DNA from 2 places in the Glutamicibacter sp. FBE19 genome. Region 1 is predicted to be linked to the other one. Evidence: riboswitches for the same ligand, from Rfam matches in the RefSeq annotation. Region 1 holds a riboswitch; the other holds the start of a gene.
What was found. Region 1 has a riboswitch for S-adenosylmethionine ahead of H6F58_RS14925 (flavin reductase family protein). Riboswitches for the same ligand answer to the same signal wherever they lie in the genome.

Region 1 (7,549 bases):
CAGCTGGGCTAGCCCGGCCCCGCCGCGCGAATGGCCGACCGGCCACCGCAAATAGCGGGCAGCTCATCGAGAAAAGCGCCACCCACCGCTGGATCCGACCATCTGCCCTCCGGCTCGGCATCTTTAGCGGCTAAAGTGTTCCGGTGAGATGCGGGTTATAGACCTGCGTCACAGCCGAGCTTCGAAGGGGTTATTTTGCACGAGCGTATTCACCACCGGGCCTTTGCCGATCGCCTGATGAGCGCCGAACAGGCGGCAACCATCATCAAGCCGGGAATGACGGTGGCCATGAGCGGCTTCACCGGTGCCGGATACCCGAAGGCAGTGCCCGGCGCCCTGGCCGCCCAGATGGAACGCCAGCACGCTGCCGGCGAGGAGTTCAAGATCAACGTGCTCACCGGCGCCTCCACCGCCCCCGAGCTCGACGGGGTGCTGGCCAAGGCCGAGGGCATGAACCTTCGCCTTCCCTACATGTCCGATCCCGAGCTGCGCCGGCGCATCAACGAGGGCAACATGGAGTACATGGACATCCACCTGTCCCATGTCGCCCAGCACGCCTGGTTCGGCTTCTACGGCAAGATCGACGTGGCCATCATCGAGGTGGTCGGCGTAACCGCCGAGGGCGACCTGATCCCCTCCAGCTCCGTGGGCAACAACAAGACCTGGCTGGAGATGGCCGACAAGGTCATCATCGAGGTCAACACGCAGCAATCCGCCGCCATGGAGGGCATGCACGATGTCTACTACGGCACCGCCTTGCCTCCGCACCGCAAGCCCATCGAATTGACCACGGTGCGCGACCGGATCGGCCAGAAGTACCTGGACGTCGACGTCAGCAAGATCGCCGCGGTGGTCCAAACCGACGCGCCAGACCGGCTGAGCCCCTTCGCCCCGGTGGACGAGACCAGCGAGAAGATCGCCGATCACCTGCTGGGCTTCCTGGACTCGGAGATCCGTGCCGGCCGGCTGACCGAGAAGCTGCTACCGCTGCAGTCGGGCGTCGGCAACATCGCCAACGCCGTGCTGGCGGGCCTGTCCCGCGGCGGCTACAAGTCCTTGGCCGCCTACACGGAGGTCATCCAGGATGGCATGCTCCAGCTGATCAAGGACGGCACCATCGAGTTCGCCTCGGCCACCAGCTTCTCGCTGTCTGCCGAGGGCATCGAGGAATTCAACCGCAATGTCGAGCACTACCGCGAGCGCATCCTGCTGCGCGCCCAGGAGATCTCCAACCACCCCGAGATCATCCGGCGGCTGGGCTGCATCGCCCTGAACGGGATGATCGAGGCCGACATCTACGGCAATGTGAACTCCACCAACGTCCTGGGCTCCCATGTCATGAATGGCATCGGCGGGTCCGGCGACTTCGCCCGCAACGGCTACCTGTCGGTGTTCATGTCCCCGTCCACCGCCAAGGGCGGCAAGATCTCGGGCATCGTGCCCTTCGCATCGCATGTGGACCACACCGAGCACGACACCATGATCCTGATTACCGAACAGGGCCTGGCCGATCTGCGCGGCCTGTCGCCCAAGCAGCGCGCCCAACAGGTTATCGAGAACTGCGCGCATCCGGACTACCGGGGGCTGCTGCAGGACTACTTCGACCGGGCCTGCAGGCAAAGCTACGGCAAGCACACCCCGCACCTGCTGGGCGAGGCCCTGTCCTGGCACCAGCGCTTCGAGCAGACCGGGGATATGCGCCCGGCCAGCTAGCCGCCGGGCTGGCCGGGATCGATGCGCACGATCCGGTCATCACCCGTCCCTGGCCGGCCGCGCCCGTCGGTGTTGTTCGTCAGCACCAGCAGCGAGCCGCCAGGATCCACCAGCACATCGCGCAGCCGGCCGAGCCGGCCATCGAGCAATTCCTGCTCGATGGCCGGCGCGTCCAGTTCCACCGCGCGCAGCACTTCGCCGCGCAGATTCGCCAGGTAGGCGGTGCCATCTAGGATCGCGATGCCGCTGGGGCTGGCCTCGGCAGGGGACCACTGCGCAATCGGGTCGGTGTACTGCCGATCTGCGCCGCCCTTCCCCTCGACTTCGGGCCAGCCATAGTTCCCGCCGGCCTTGATGATGTTCAGTTCGTCGAAGGTGTTTTGCCCGAATTCGCTGGCATACATGGTGCCATCATCGCTCCATGCCAGGCCCTGCACATTGCGGTGCCCATAGCTGTAGACGAGGGAATTCTCGAAGGGATTGTCCTCCGGGACGCTTCCATCGGGTGCCATGCGCAGGATCTTGCCGCCCAGCGCCTGCAGGTCCTGGGCTTGCCCAGGGTTGGACGCATCGCCCACGCTCGCGTAGAGCATTCCATCCGGTCCGATGGCCAGCCGCCCGCCGTTGTGGATATTGGCCGAGGGCAGGGAATCCAGCAGGGTCCGCGGAGCCGACAATGACAGGTTTCCGGCGCTGCCTTGCACGGTGAATTGCTGAATGCGGTTACCGGATTCCGCGGTGGAATACGCGTAGAGCTGGTCCGGCGCTAGGAAGGCCAGGCCCAGCAGCCCGCCTTCGCCTCTCGCTGCGAGATCATCGATCCGGGCCACTTCGCGGCTCTGTCCGGACTGCGAAACCTCCAGGATCCTCCCGGAATCGCGTTCGCTGACCAGCAAGCTGTCCTGGACGTAGACCATGGACCACGGAGCTTCCAAGCCGGTGGCCAGTGGTTCTGGAGCGGTGTGCGATTCGGCAGCTGGACTTGGAAGTGGTGTTGGCGTGGAGCATCCGGCGAGGAACACTGCGCCGAGCAGCAGGCATGTGTCCCGGATGTGCTTCATCGGGTGGCTATGCGTGCGCCGGCTGATGGCGCGTCGGGCGATACGTCAGTTCCTGGATCCGCCCGTCCAAAAGCTTTGAATCGACAAGTTCCAGGTCATAGTCGTCGACCCCTCCGAGTACCGGAGCAGAGCCGCTATGCCCGGTCAGCACCGGGAAGATGCTCACCTGGATGAAGTCCACAAGACCTGCCGCCAGCAGCGAATGGTTCATGGCCAGGGAACCGTGGGAGCGCAGCGGCACATCTGAGGTTTCCTTGAGCTGGGCGACGACTTCCAAGGCATCAGCGCGCTCCAGCGTGGCATTAGGCCAAGACAGCGGCTCAACCAAGGTGGTGGAGATGACGGTGGCGGGCTTGTCGTGCAAAGCCACGCCCCACGCGTCTTCAACCTCGGGATTCATCTCGATTTCTGCCCAGAAGAGACTAAACAAGCGGAAGGTGTTGGCTCCGAAAACCATGCGGCATGGGGGAGTGTAGAGCCCGAGGCGATGGGCCAACAGCTCTGGCCCCTGTTTTCCCCAGTAGCCACCCCAATCGCTGCCTGCACTGCCGAAGCCATCAAGGCTGCTGAACACGTCAAAGGTATAGGTGGCACTCATGGCAAGCCTCCGAAGCTGATCCGCTAGGTGCCACCTAGGATACGCTCAGGCGCTGGGCATATCTACGTTTTGGGTGCGCAATTGTCCGCGCGAGAGTTCCTTTCCGCTGGCCTCGTCGGTGATGACAACTTCCCACAACTGCTGGGTCTTGCCTTGGAACAGCGCCTTGGCCGCAACCTGCACGCGCGCACCGGTAGTGGGACGCAGGAAGTCGGTGGCATTGTGAACGCCCACAGCAAATTGATTGCGCTCTGAGACCGCGTAGCTGGCGCCAACGCTGCCGGCGCTTTCAATCATGGAGGCATAGACACCTCCATGTACGACGCCCCACGGGGTGTGGTGCTCTTCATTGAGATCGGCATGGCCTCGCACGGAAGTGGCGGTGATGTCGTCAAAGACCAGGCCAATGCTGTCAGTGAAGCGGCTGGTCTTGTCGGGGATTCGCTGTGCTGGGGAACTCACGGGTGACTCCAAAAGTGTCGGGGCGCGGTGCGCCTGTTCGAGTGGTGGGGCTTGCGGTTCAATTATTTGCACTTTACCTGCTGAAGTACGCGGCAATCCTTGCGGGAAGATCCTTGATGGCGAACCCTGGCGCCGATTTTCCACGAAGCGCAGATGCCGGAAGATATTTAGCCGTGCCATAAGTTAATGCGTTACGACGAAGATCACACCTTCATGGCCGGCTGAAGTGCCTGAAGCGGTCCGAATTGGTGAATAAAGGACTGTTCCGTGACCCTAAAACTGAGCCACTGTCGAATATTTTGTTGAATATTGCGATTTGAGAAGTGAATTGTTTGACGGTGCTTCGTCATGAGTCATATTGTTTTAAGCAGAATCAAGAGCATCAGCTAAAAGCCCTGGCTTGCTGATCGGCAACCCTCTCAACGGTAGTGGGGTGCTCCAGGTGAGGATTCGGTTTTGCGCCAAATAGTGTCAGAACAAGTACCGCGCACGGCGTGAAACCTCAGTGGCAACCGGATTCGGATCATCCCGAACCGCTGTTCCCGCTGGGTCTGACGCGGTGGGCAAGAACCGAAGGAATCGAGCCATGTCATTGAATCGTGAACTTGACCCGCTAACCCTACGCAAGGTTTTCGCTCAACATCCCTCAGGCGTGGCCGCTCTGTGTGCAGAAGTGGACGGCGTGAAAACCGGCATCGTTGCATCCTCATTCACTGTCGGGGTTTCGCTGGAGCCGGCATTGGTGATGTTTGCAGTCCAGAAGACCTCCAACACCTGGCCGAAACTGCGCGAGGCCAGCCACATTGGTGTTTCGGTTCTCAGCGATCTCAATGGAGGGGTCTGCGCGCAGATCGCTTCGAAGAAGGGCGATCGATTCCTCGGCGTGGATACCGTGGTTTCCGAGCAGGGCGCTCTGTTCATTGAAGAGTCCACCCTCTGGCTGGAAACGTCGATTTACAACGAAGTCGAAGCTGGTGACCACTGGGTTGTGCTTTTGGAGGTGCATGGGCATCACACATCACTGCACTCGCCGCAGATCTTCCATGATTCCCGATTTCATTCAATCCCAGTTCCTGAGCTCGTCTAAATCTTCTGAGGGGTAGTTTCCCGAAGGCCCGGCGTGGATTCCCTGATGGTGATCTGCTCCGGGCCTTGTCGCGTTTCGGGACGCGTTCAACGCCAGGCAAATAGTTATCCACGGTGTGGATCGCGACCGCTACGCGAAAATGTGGACTATTGGCCATAACTTGCCGAGTTGGCCGTGCTAAAGGCCGGTGACTAAGCCTTTTATGATTCCGTAGATATCCACATGGTTATCCACACGACTGTGGGCATGATGTGCAGAACTGTGTGAAAACTGCAATAAACCCTGTATTGCGGGCGTTTTTGGGTGTTGATAACTACTGGGAACATATCGCTATCTTCAATAAAATATTTACCTGTCCACAGATGTGAAAATACAAAAAGCCTAGTCAATAACTATTACTGTTGGGTACTTGACAATAATCCACAGGGTTCTCCCCAGACAGTGAACAGGCTAGTCCACAGCTGAGGGTATGTTATGCACAAGACCTGTGGATAATGGGGTTTACGTGGGTAAACATCGGCCCTACTGTTGGCTTTGGGGCAGAAATATCCACAGACGTAATCCATTGAACTGTTGGCATCAACTAGCAGGTTGGAACGTTGCCATCTGGCAAGGAAGATTTTTCCCCCTGGGGTCAATAGGGGATGGAAGTGTCTGCAATGAGTGCTGAGCCGGTTTACGAAGGACGAGAATCCGACGCAGGGCGCAAGCCGCCACAGGACGTCGAAGCCGAGATGTCCGTGCTCGGTGGCATGATGCTATCCAAGGACGCCATCGCCGACGTCGTTGAGGCGCTGCGCGGAACCGACTTCTACCGTCCGGCTCACGAATCCATCTACGAAGCCATTATCGATTTGTACGGCCGAGGCGAACCTGCCGATGCCGTGACCGTGGCCGACTTGCTGACCAAGCGCGGCGAAATTTCCCGCGTGGGTGGCGCTGCCTACCTTCACAACCTCATTCAGCAGGTGCCCACCGCCGCTAACGCCGGCTACTATGCAGAAATCGTGCGCGAGCGCGCCGTCTTGCGCCGCCTGGTGGACGCCGGAACCCGCATCGTCCAGATGGGCTACTCGCCCGATGGAGAAGTCGATGCCATTGTCAACGAAGCGCAAGCCGAGGTTTACAAGGTTGCGGAAAACCGCAGCAGCGAAGACTACGTACGCCTCTCGGACATCATCGAAGGCACCGTAGACGAAATCGAAAACGCCGCGAACGCCGGCGACGGCATCACCGGCGTGCCCACCGGGTTCTACGAATTCGACGAGCTGACCCAGGGCCTGAAGGGCGGCCAGATGATCATCATCGCGGCCCGTCCTGCAGTGGGTAAGTCGACCTTCGCACTGGACTTCGCCCGGTCCGCCGCCATCAAGAACAACATGGCCACCGTCTTCTTCTCCCTGGAAATGGGCCGCAATGAAATTGCGATGCGCCTGCTTTCGGCAGAAGCCTCCATCCAGCTCCAGGACCTGCGCAAGGGTTCGGTGGAGGACGCGCAGTGGACCAAGATTGCCACCACCATGGGCCGGTTGAATGAAGCGCCGCTGTTCATCGACGATTCGCCGAATATGTCCATGATGGAAATCCGCGCAAAGTGCCGCCGCCTGAAGCAGCGCAATGAGCTGCGCATGATCATCCTCGACTACCTGCAGCTGATGAGTTCGGGCAAGCGCGTGGAATCACGCCAGCAGGAAGTTTCCGAGTTCTCGCGTAACCTCAAGCTGCTGGCCAAGGAGCTCGATGTTCCGCTGATCGCGCTGTCGCAGCTGAACCGTGGTTCCGAACAGCGAACCGATAAGCGGCCAATGGTTTCGGATCTTCGTGAATCCGGTTCCATTGAGCAGGACGCCGATATGGTAATCCTGCTGCATCGTGATGATGTGTATGACAAGGAAAACCGTCCAGGCGAGGCCGACGTGATCATCGCCAAGCACCGTGCCGGTCCCACCAAAACCATCACCGTGGCATTCCAAGGCCACTACTCGCGCTTCAGCAATATGTCCTCCGAGGGTTAATCCCAGTCAGAACCGACATGGCAGCTACTAAGCCGGCGGCTTGCTGGCTATAGTGGGTGCCATGTTCGCTTCTTTGCAGGCCTTGCTTTGGGGCACGGTAGCCGGATCGGCGCTGTTGCTGGGATCTGGCGCCGCCTGGTGGCTGAAAATTCCGAAGGTCTGGGTTTGCGCGATCATGGCCTTCGGCGCAGGAGTGCTGGTCAGTGCACTGAGCTTCGAGCTTGTACTCGAGGCCTTCGAAACTGGCGGGCTCCTGGCAACCGCGGCCGGTGTGGTGGTGGGCGCCGCGCTGTATTTCTCGGCCAATCGGGTACTGGCCTGGCGCACCACAAGGCGTCAAAAAGCCTCGGGCAGCGCTCGGGGCGGCGAACCTGCGGGCACCGCTTTGGCGGTGGGAGCCTTGATCGACGGCATTCCCGAATCCGTGGCACTGGGCCTGAGCGTTGTAGCTAGCGCGAGCATCAACCCCGCCATGCTCATTGCCATTTTCATTTCCAACATTCCCGAAGGGCTGGCCAGCACGGCTCAAATGAAGAGCGCCGGCCGCAAAGGTTCCTCGATTGCCCTTCTGTGGGGTTCCATCGCGATTTCTTGTGGGCTGGCTGCCTTTGTC
Region 2 (7,549 bases), on a different contig from region 1:
GGTCACCGCTGCGGTATTGCGCTGCGAGGCCCGCGGGGCGGCGATGGCTTCGCTGATATCCATGCCCAGGTCGTAGCGGTTGAGCAGCGTCTGCAGCACCGTGGTGATGATGGTTGACCCACCGGGGGAACCGATGGCCATCACCGGCTCGCCGTCACGCAGCACGATGGTTGGCGCCATCGAGGAGCGCGGGCGCTTGCCCGGTTCAAGGCGGTTTGGATCTTCCGGGTCATAGACCGTGGAGAAGTCTGTGAGCTCATTGTTCAGCAGGAAGCCCCGCCCCGGCACCACCATGCCCGACCCTCCGGTCTGCTCGATGGTCAGCGTGTAGGACACGACGTTCCCCCAGCGGTCCACCACCGACAGGTGGGTGGTGGAGATGTTCTCGGTGTCATGCTCAACGGCCGGCTCAGCGGCAGCTGCCGGGCATTGGCCATCAAAATTCTCGATGTCGCCCGGGGCCACCGGCTTGGCGGCCGCCTGATCGGGGTTGATCGCGCAGGCCCGGTCGGCGCCGAAGAGCTCGCTGGTCAAGGTCTCGGTCGGCACATCCACAAAGGCGGGGTCACCCACGTATTTGCCGCGATCCGCATAGGCCAGCGCGGTGGCCTCGAAGTAGTGGTGCAAGGCGTCGGCGGGTTCCATGGAGGACAGGTCGTAGTTGCCCAGGATATTCAGCGATTCGCCAATGGTGGTGCCACCGCTGGAGGAGGGAGCCATGCCGAAGATGTCCAGCCCGCGATAGTCCACCGTGGTTGGCTTCTGCTCGGACACCTCATAGTTGGCGAGGTCCTCGGTGCTGACAAAACCGGCAGGGACCGGCAGCTTGGTGTCCTCGACCTTGGGCGGGGCCTGGACCGTCTGGGAGATTTCGGAGGCCAGATCACCGTGGTAGAACGCCTTTGGGCCTTCCTTGGCCAGCAGGCGATAGGTATCGGCCAGCTCGGGGTTCTTGAAGATGCTCCCCACCTGTGGCGCATCGCCACCGGGGAGGAAAAGCTTGCTGGTGGAGCCGAAGGCTTCGAAGCGTTCCTTGTTGTCCAAGGTTTGTTCCCGGAAGGTCTCATCAACAACAAAACCGCGGGAAGCCACCTGGGTCGCCGGACGCAGCACCTGCTTCAGGCTTTGCGAGCCCCAATTGTCCAGGGCACGCTGCCAGGTGGCTACGGTCCCCGGAACGCCCACGGCAACACCGCTGGTGACCAGTTCCGGAGTGAAGTTGTAGGGCTCGCCGGTCGCCGGATCAATAAATGCGTCCTGAGGGGTAGCAGCTGGGGCAGTTTCACGCCCATCGATGGTGCTGACCTTGCCGGAAGCCGCGTCGTAATACAGGAAATAGCCGCCACCGCCGACACCCGCGCTGTATGGTTCGGTCACGCCCAGCGCCGCCGCTGTGGCGACCGCGGCGTCTACCGCGTTGCCTCCCTTGCGCAGTACCTCGATGCCTGCCGCTGATGCTTCCGGATCTACCGAAGAGACCGCGCCACCGGTGCCGGTGGCCGTGGGATTCTTTTCGGTGTGCCGTGGATCGGCGCTCGCCGGGATCGCGCTGAATGCGCCAAGGCCCAGGGAGAGAATCGCGGCGCCAGCCAGGGCGCGCAAACTTGATCGTTGCATACTCTGATCTCCTGAAAAGGTGGGGATGAAGTATGCGTCAATTTACGGGAAGGACTGGATTCGCCAGCGTTGTGACACGCGCCATTTTGTATTGCATGCTCTATTTCCGCGCTGGTCGAAGGATTATTTTGCGCTATGCCGTTAAAACCCGGAGGCAACCAGCGGCCCATGAATCGTCCTGGCTGATTGCCTCCAACGGTGAAAATACCAGCCTGCCTTAGCGGGCCAGGGCGTCCTTGATCGCCTTGCCAAGGGAGGTAGGCGCGCGGCCAATGAGCCGTGCCAAGTCCCCGGAATGCACTTCCAGGGCGCCTTCGCGAATGCGCAGGTCCGTATCCACCAGAATGTCAGCGAACACCGCGGGAACACCTGATTCGGTGTAGATCTCAACCAGCTTTTCAGGGTCCATATCCTGGTAGGCGACATCTTGTCCCGCGGCAGCGCCGACAGCCCCGGCGAGCTGGCTGAGGGTGAAAGGCTTGTCCCCGCCCAGTTCGTAGATCTTCCCGGCTTCCCCGGCTTCCGAGAGCAATACCGCAGCAGCCGCCTCGGCATAGTCCGCGCGCGTGGCGGCGCTGATCTTGCCGTCGGCCGCGGCGCCGAGCACGACTTTGCTGTTCAGGTAGCCCAGGAGCTGATCGGTGTAATTTTCCGTGTACCAGCCGTTGCGCAAGAGGACGTAGCCGATGCCGGAACCAGCCAGCAGGTGTTCGGTGGCGATATGCTCCTGCGCCAGTTTCATGTTGCCGGTGAGGGCATTGGCGATGGAGGTGTAGGCGATGAGCTTGACGTTGACGCGTTGCGCAGCGGTGATGACATTTTCATGCTGGGTTGCCCGCTGGCCCACTTCGCTGCTCGAAACCAGCAACAGCTTGTCGACGCCCTCCAGCGCGGCGACCAGGCTGGCCTCCACGTTGTAATCGGCGACGCGCGTCTGAAGACCTTTGCCGGCCAGGGGTTCCAGCTTCTCTTCCGAACGGCCGATGGCAACCAGCTGGGCGGGGTCGGCTCCGCGCTGCAGCAATGCATCGATGACCAGTCGTCCAAGTTGTCCGGTGGCACCGGTAATTGCGATCTTCATGAAGTCCTCTCGTAGGTTTGCACTCCAGTACAACCACGGCGCCCAGCACAGAATTCCCGCACCATGATCGCTGGCGCATCGATGGCCAGAGGTGCAAGTTCTTCAAGCCTTTTCGTCTTAAAGGGAGCAAGTGACGAAATATTTCGTATTGCTACGCGGATTATTGCGTGATTCCTTTCCCGGTCCGTCCGAACTGCGACTTCATGACGCTGATTGACGTAACGTTTGCCGGCTTGCATCCATGGAGGACAGACTTGAATTGTTCGGGCGGTACAACCGAACACACACCATCCAGAGCGACTGAGAGATCTGGCTCAACGACGTCGCAGCAACCACCCGTAAGGGAGCGGTGCTACAGCCAGGACCGATGGAGTACTTTCACTTCGCGACGGAAAAATCTGTCCCCAGCAGATGGTTTCTTGCGAAGTACGCTCCGCATAACCAAGCATCAAGGGAGCGATGATGATTCGTCTTGAGAACGTAACAACAACCTTCGGCAAAGGCCGCGACCAGTTCACGGCCGTCAAGGATGTCACGCTGGATATTCAAGCCGGAAGCATTCACGGTATTATCGGTTTTTCCGGTGCCGGCAAATCCACGCTGTTGCGCAATATCAATTTGCTCCAGCGCCCGACCTCGGGCCAGGTCTTTGTTGACGGCGTAGAACTGACCGGGCTGAGCGAAGGCGAGTTGCGCAAGCAGCGCCATGAGATCGGGATGATCTTCCAGCACTTCAACCTGCTGAACAATCGCACCGCGCAACAGAACGTTGAACTGAACCTGAAGTTCGCCGGTGTGCCCAAGAAACAACGCCGCGAACGTGCCCTGGAAGCACTATCCATCGTGGACCTCGCCGACAAGGCGTCCGCCTATCCTGGACAGCTCTCGGGTGGGCAGAAGCAGCGCATCTCCATCGCCCGCGCGCTGGTCACCGAGCCCAAGGTCTTGTTGTGCGATGAACCTACCAGCGCGGTGGATCCGCGAACCACTACCTCGGTGCTCCAGTACCTCAGCGACATTAACGCCAGCCTTGGCATCACCACCGTTATCGTCACCCACGAAATGAATGTCATTAAGGCCATCGCCGACAAGGTCTCGGTGATGGAAGACGCCGCGGTCGTGGAAGAGTTCGCCCTGAGCTCGCTGCAAGAACCAGGCTTTGAACCAAAGACGCCTATCGGCCGCTACCTGATCAGCGATGAAATCACGCTGAACCGCCAGCCCAAGCAGGCCCAAGACCTTGCCGCCAACGTAACCCGCGTATAGAGAACCTGGATTACCAATGAACTTCACTTCAGTAGTGCTAGCCACGAGCAACGGCAGCGCAGCAGCATTCAGCCTTGACCGCATTGTGGAACTGGCCCCGGAAATCTGGGTGGCCATGGCACAGACCTTTGCGATGCTGCTGGTTTCGATCCCGATCGCCATTCTCTTGGGAACCCCGCTGGGCATCTGGCTCTATTCGATGTCTCCCAACGGCTTGCGCCCGCGTCCGCGAGTGCACAAGATTGTTGACGGGCTGGTGAATACGATCCGCTCCTTCCCATTCCTCATCTTGCTGATCGCCATTATTCCGTTCACCCGATTTGTTGTGGGAACGACCATTGGCACCGCCGCGGTCATCGTGCCGCTGACCATCAACGCGATCCCGTATTTTGCCCGTTTTGTGGAGCAGAACATCAGCCAGCTGGGCAACGGAGTGGTCGAAGCCGCGCAGGCCATGGGAGCCACGCGCGGGCAGATCATCCGCGAAGTGCTGCTGGTCGAAGCCAAGCCGGCGCTGCTGTCTTCCATCACCATCATGACGGTCAGCTTCATCTCGTACTCGGCCATGGCCGGTCTCGTTGGCGGCGGCGGCATCGGCGACTTCGCCATCCGCTACGGCTACTACCGCTATGAAACCGGAGTCATGCTGCTGGCCATCGTCTTGATGATCCTGCTGGTCCACGCAGTTCAATTCTTCGGAACCCGGCTATCGCGCGCCGCTGACAAGCGCTAAACACTGAACCACTCAACTCGCATTTCATCAAAGGACAACACCATGGCTTTATCCCGCCGCACCTTTTTGACCTTCACCGCCGGCTCCGCCGCAATTCTCGCACTGACTTCTTGCGGCCTGGTAGGCGGCCCAGAGGCCAGCTCGGGGGATAAGACCATCAAGGTCATCGTCACCGAATCGGCTCCATCCCAGGAACCAACCAAAATCGCCCAGAAGCTGCTGGCTGAAAAGGGCTGGACCCTGGAAGCCACCTATGTCACCGACATCGTGCAGCCAAACCACGTGGTGTCCAACGGCGAATACGATGCCAACTTCTTCCAGCACGGTGCCTACCTTGAACAATTCAAGAAGGACCAGAACGTCGACGTGGAGCCGGCCTTCTACATGTACAGCTCGCCGGCAGGCGTGTACTCGAAGAAGTACGACGACATCAAGGACCTGCCCAACGGTGCGACCATTGCCCTTCCTGTGGATACCGCCAACAACGGCCGCGCGTTGGCGCTGCTGGATCGGGCCGGGCTCTTGAAGGTCACCGAAGGCAAGAGCGTGATCCACCTGTCGCAGAACGACATCCTGGAGAACCCCAAGAACTTCAAATTTGTCGAGGTGGATCAGCAGTCGCTGTCCAAGACGCTTCCCGACGTGGATGCAGGATTCCTCTTCGCCCGCCTCGGTGCGGAAATCGGGCTCACCCCGAAGGATGCGCTGCTCTTCGAAAAGGAAGAAGAGGCGCTGCCATATATCAACATCATCGCCGCGAAGCCAGACTTCATGGACACCGAAAAGGGCAAGGCCCTGGAAGAGGCCTACCATTCCGACGAGGTGCGCGAATGGTATGCGAGCTATCTTGACGGTGCGCTGGGCACCCCATGGGATCGCGATCTGGAAGCAGACTTCGCGACCTGGAACAAGTAGGCCATAGGCCCCGCGACGCGGCTTTTCCGCGTCGCGGGGCCGCCACTTTTCCGACCTAGTACTCAAATTATCGACGTCCTGCAGGGAGAACCAATGACGATTGTCGCCACGGCAGCTGCCGAGAGCAGATATCAGGAGCTTCTCGACCGCTTCAGCGCGGTCTTCGCCCGAATCGCCGAAGGCAGCCGCGAGCGGGAACAAAGGCGCATCCTGCCCTTTGAGCAGGTGCAGTGGCTCAAAGAGGCCGGATTTACCACGCTGCGCGTGCCAGAGAGCCATGGAGGATCACCGATTCGCCATGAGCACCTGTTCCGCTTGCTGATCGAGCTGGCTGCAGCGGACTCCAACGTGGCGCACCTGCTTCGCAGCCACTTCTCCTTCGTTGAAACCATCTCCCTGCAGCCAGCAGAATTCCAGGACCGCTGGTTCCCCAAGGTGCTTGAGGGGCAGATCTTCGGCAATGCCGCCACCGAGCGCGGTGGCAATGCTTTGGGCACCACAAATACCAAACTGGTGAAGAAGGCTGGCGGCTGGGTTCTGCATGGCGAAAAGTACTACACCACAGGGTCGATTTTTGCCGACTGGATTGTGGTCATGGCAACAACCGAAGGGATCGAAGGCCGCCAGTATGCCATCGTTGACCGGAATGCCGAAGGCGTTGAAATACTTGATGACTGGGATGGCTTTGGCCAGCCGCTGACCGGCACCGGTACCGCCATTTTCTCTGAAGTTCTTGTCGCGCCGGAGAACATTATCCAGCGCAAGGTGGCGTCCACCCTGGAACCGGCCTTCTTCCAGCTGTGCCTGCTTTCGGTACTGGTAGGCATCGGCAAGGCTGCCCGAAATGAAGCTGCCAGCATCGTGGCCACCAGAACCCGCACCTTTAATACCGGCTCCGGTTCGCTGTTCAAGGATGATCCGCAGATCCAGGAACTCGTGGGACGCCTGGCGGCCAACGTATTTGCCGCAGAATCCATTGTCACCATGGCTGCCCGGGAACTGGACGCAGCCGTTGACCAGCAGCTGGGGCTTGACCCGGAAGCAGCCTACCTGCGTGCAGAGCTGGCCGTGCAGCAGGCCCACGTGGCAACGCCCAAGCTGATCCTGGATGCCACCAGCGAGCTCTTTGACGTCACCGGGGCATCAGCAGTGTCGACTTCCAAGTCGCTGGATCGTTTCTGGCGCAATGCACGTACCGTAGCTACCCACAATCCGGTGGCCTTCAAGGCACGCTCGGTGGGCGACTACTTCATCAATGGCACGGTGCCGACCGGATTGAACTCCATCGGCGAAGCTAAGGCAGGCAAATAATCATGGCAACTTTCCAAGAACGTCCGCGCTTGCTGCTCTCAGCATTCCTGATGAACACTTCGAGCCATATTCTTGGTGGAATGTGGCGCCACCCCGAAGCGCAGCAACACCGCTTTAATGAGCTGGGCTTGTGGGTGGATCTGGCGAAAAAGCTGGAGGACGCAAAATTTGATGCGCTGTTCTTCGCTGATGTGGTGGGCCTCTATGGGGACCACGAAGGTGGATGGGCCTCCCATGTGCGCAAGGGGCTGCAAGTTCCTAGCCACGACCCGCTGGTGCTGCTGTCCGCACTGGCAGCTGGGACGAAGGACATCGGCTTGGCGATGACCAGCTCGGTTATCCAAAGCCACCCCTTCCAGTTCGCACGCCAGATTTCCACCCTGGACCATCTGTCGCAGGGACGGGTTGCGTGGAATATCGTGACCAGCGTTCTGGAAAATGCCCACCGCAATTTCGGCGGCCAAGACCTGGTGGCTCACGATGACCGCTACGGTTGGGCCGAAGAGTACGTTGAAGCCGCCTACAAGCTGTGGGAGGGCTCGTGGGAAGACGATGCGCTGCTGGCCGATAAGGAATCCGGCCTTTACGCTGATCCGAGCAAGGTCAACAAGATCAACCACCGTGGC

Region 2: linked by a shared signal. The riboswitch ahead of H6F58_RS09235 (methionine ABC transporter ATP-binding protein) and the one ahead of H6F58_RS14925 (flavin reductase family protein) in region 1 are both predicted to bind S-adenosylmethionine.

What each region holds. Positions count from the first base shown of each region.
Region 1 is NZ_JACKQN010000010.1:105,513-113,061, forward strand. Features, by position in the region: gene H6F58_RS14900 (helix-turn-helix domain-containing protein) at 1-12, shown strand, start outside; gene H6F58_RS14905 (acetyl-CoA hydrolase/transferase family protein) at 196-1,713, shown strand; gene H6F58_RS14910 (PQQ-dependent sugar dehydrogenase) at 1,710-2,774, opposite strand; gene H6F58_RS14915 (dihydrofolate reductase family protein) at 2,782-3,372, opposite strand; gene H6F58_RS14920 (PaaI family thioesterase) at 3,418-3,834, opposite strand; SAM riboswitch class IV at 4,206-4,323, shown strand; gene H6F58_RS14925 (flavin reductase family protein) at 4,421-4,921, shown strand; gene dnaB (replicative DNA helicase) at 5,581-6,936, shown strand; gene H6F58_RS14935 (ZIP family zinc transporter) at 6,998-7,549, shown strand, end outside.
Region 2 is NZ_JACKQN010000004.1:220,344-227,892, reverse strand. Features, by position in the region: gene ggt (gamma-glutamyltransferase) at 1-1,617, opposite strand, end outside; gene H6F58_RS09240 (SDR family oxidoreductase) at 1,835-2,698, opposite strand; SAM riboswitch class I at 2,983-3,072, shown strand; gene H6F58_RS09235 (methionine ABC transporter ATP-binding protein) at 3,158-3,964, shown strand; gene H6F58_RS09230 (methionine ABC transporter permease) at 3,981-4,697, shown strand; gene H6F58_RS09225 (MetQ/NlpA family ABC transporter substrate-binding protein) at 4,740-5,612, shown strand; gene H6F58_RS09220 (acyl-CoA dehydrogenase family protein) at 5,706-6,923, shown strand; gene H6F58_RS09215 (NtaA/DmoA family FMN-dependent monooxygenase) at 6,926-7,549, shown strand, end outside.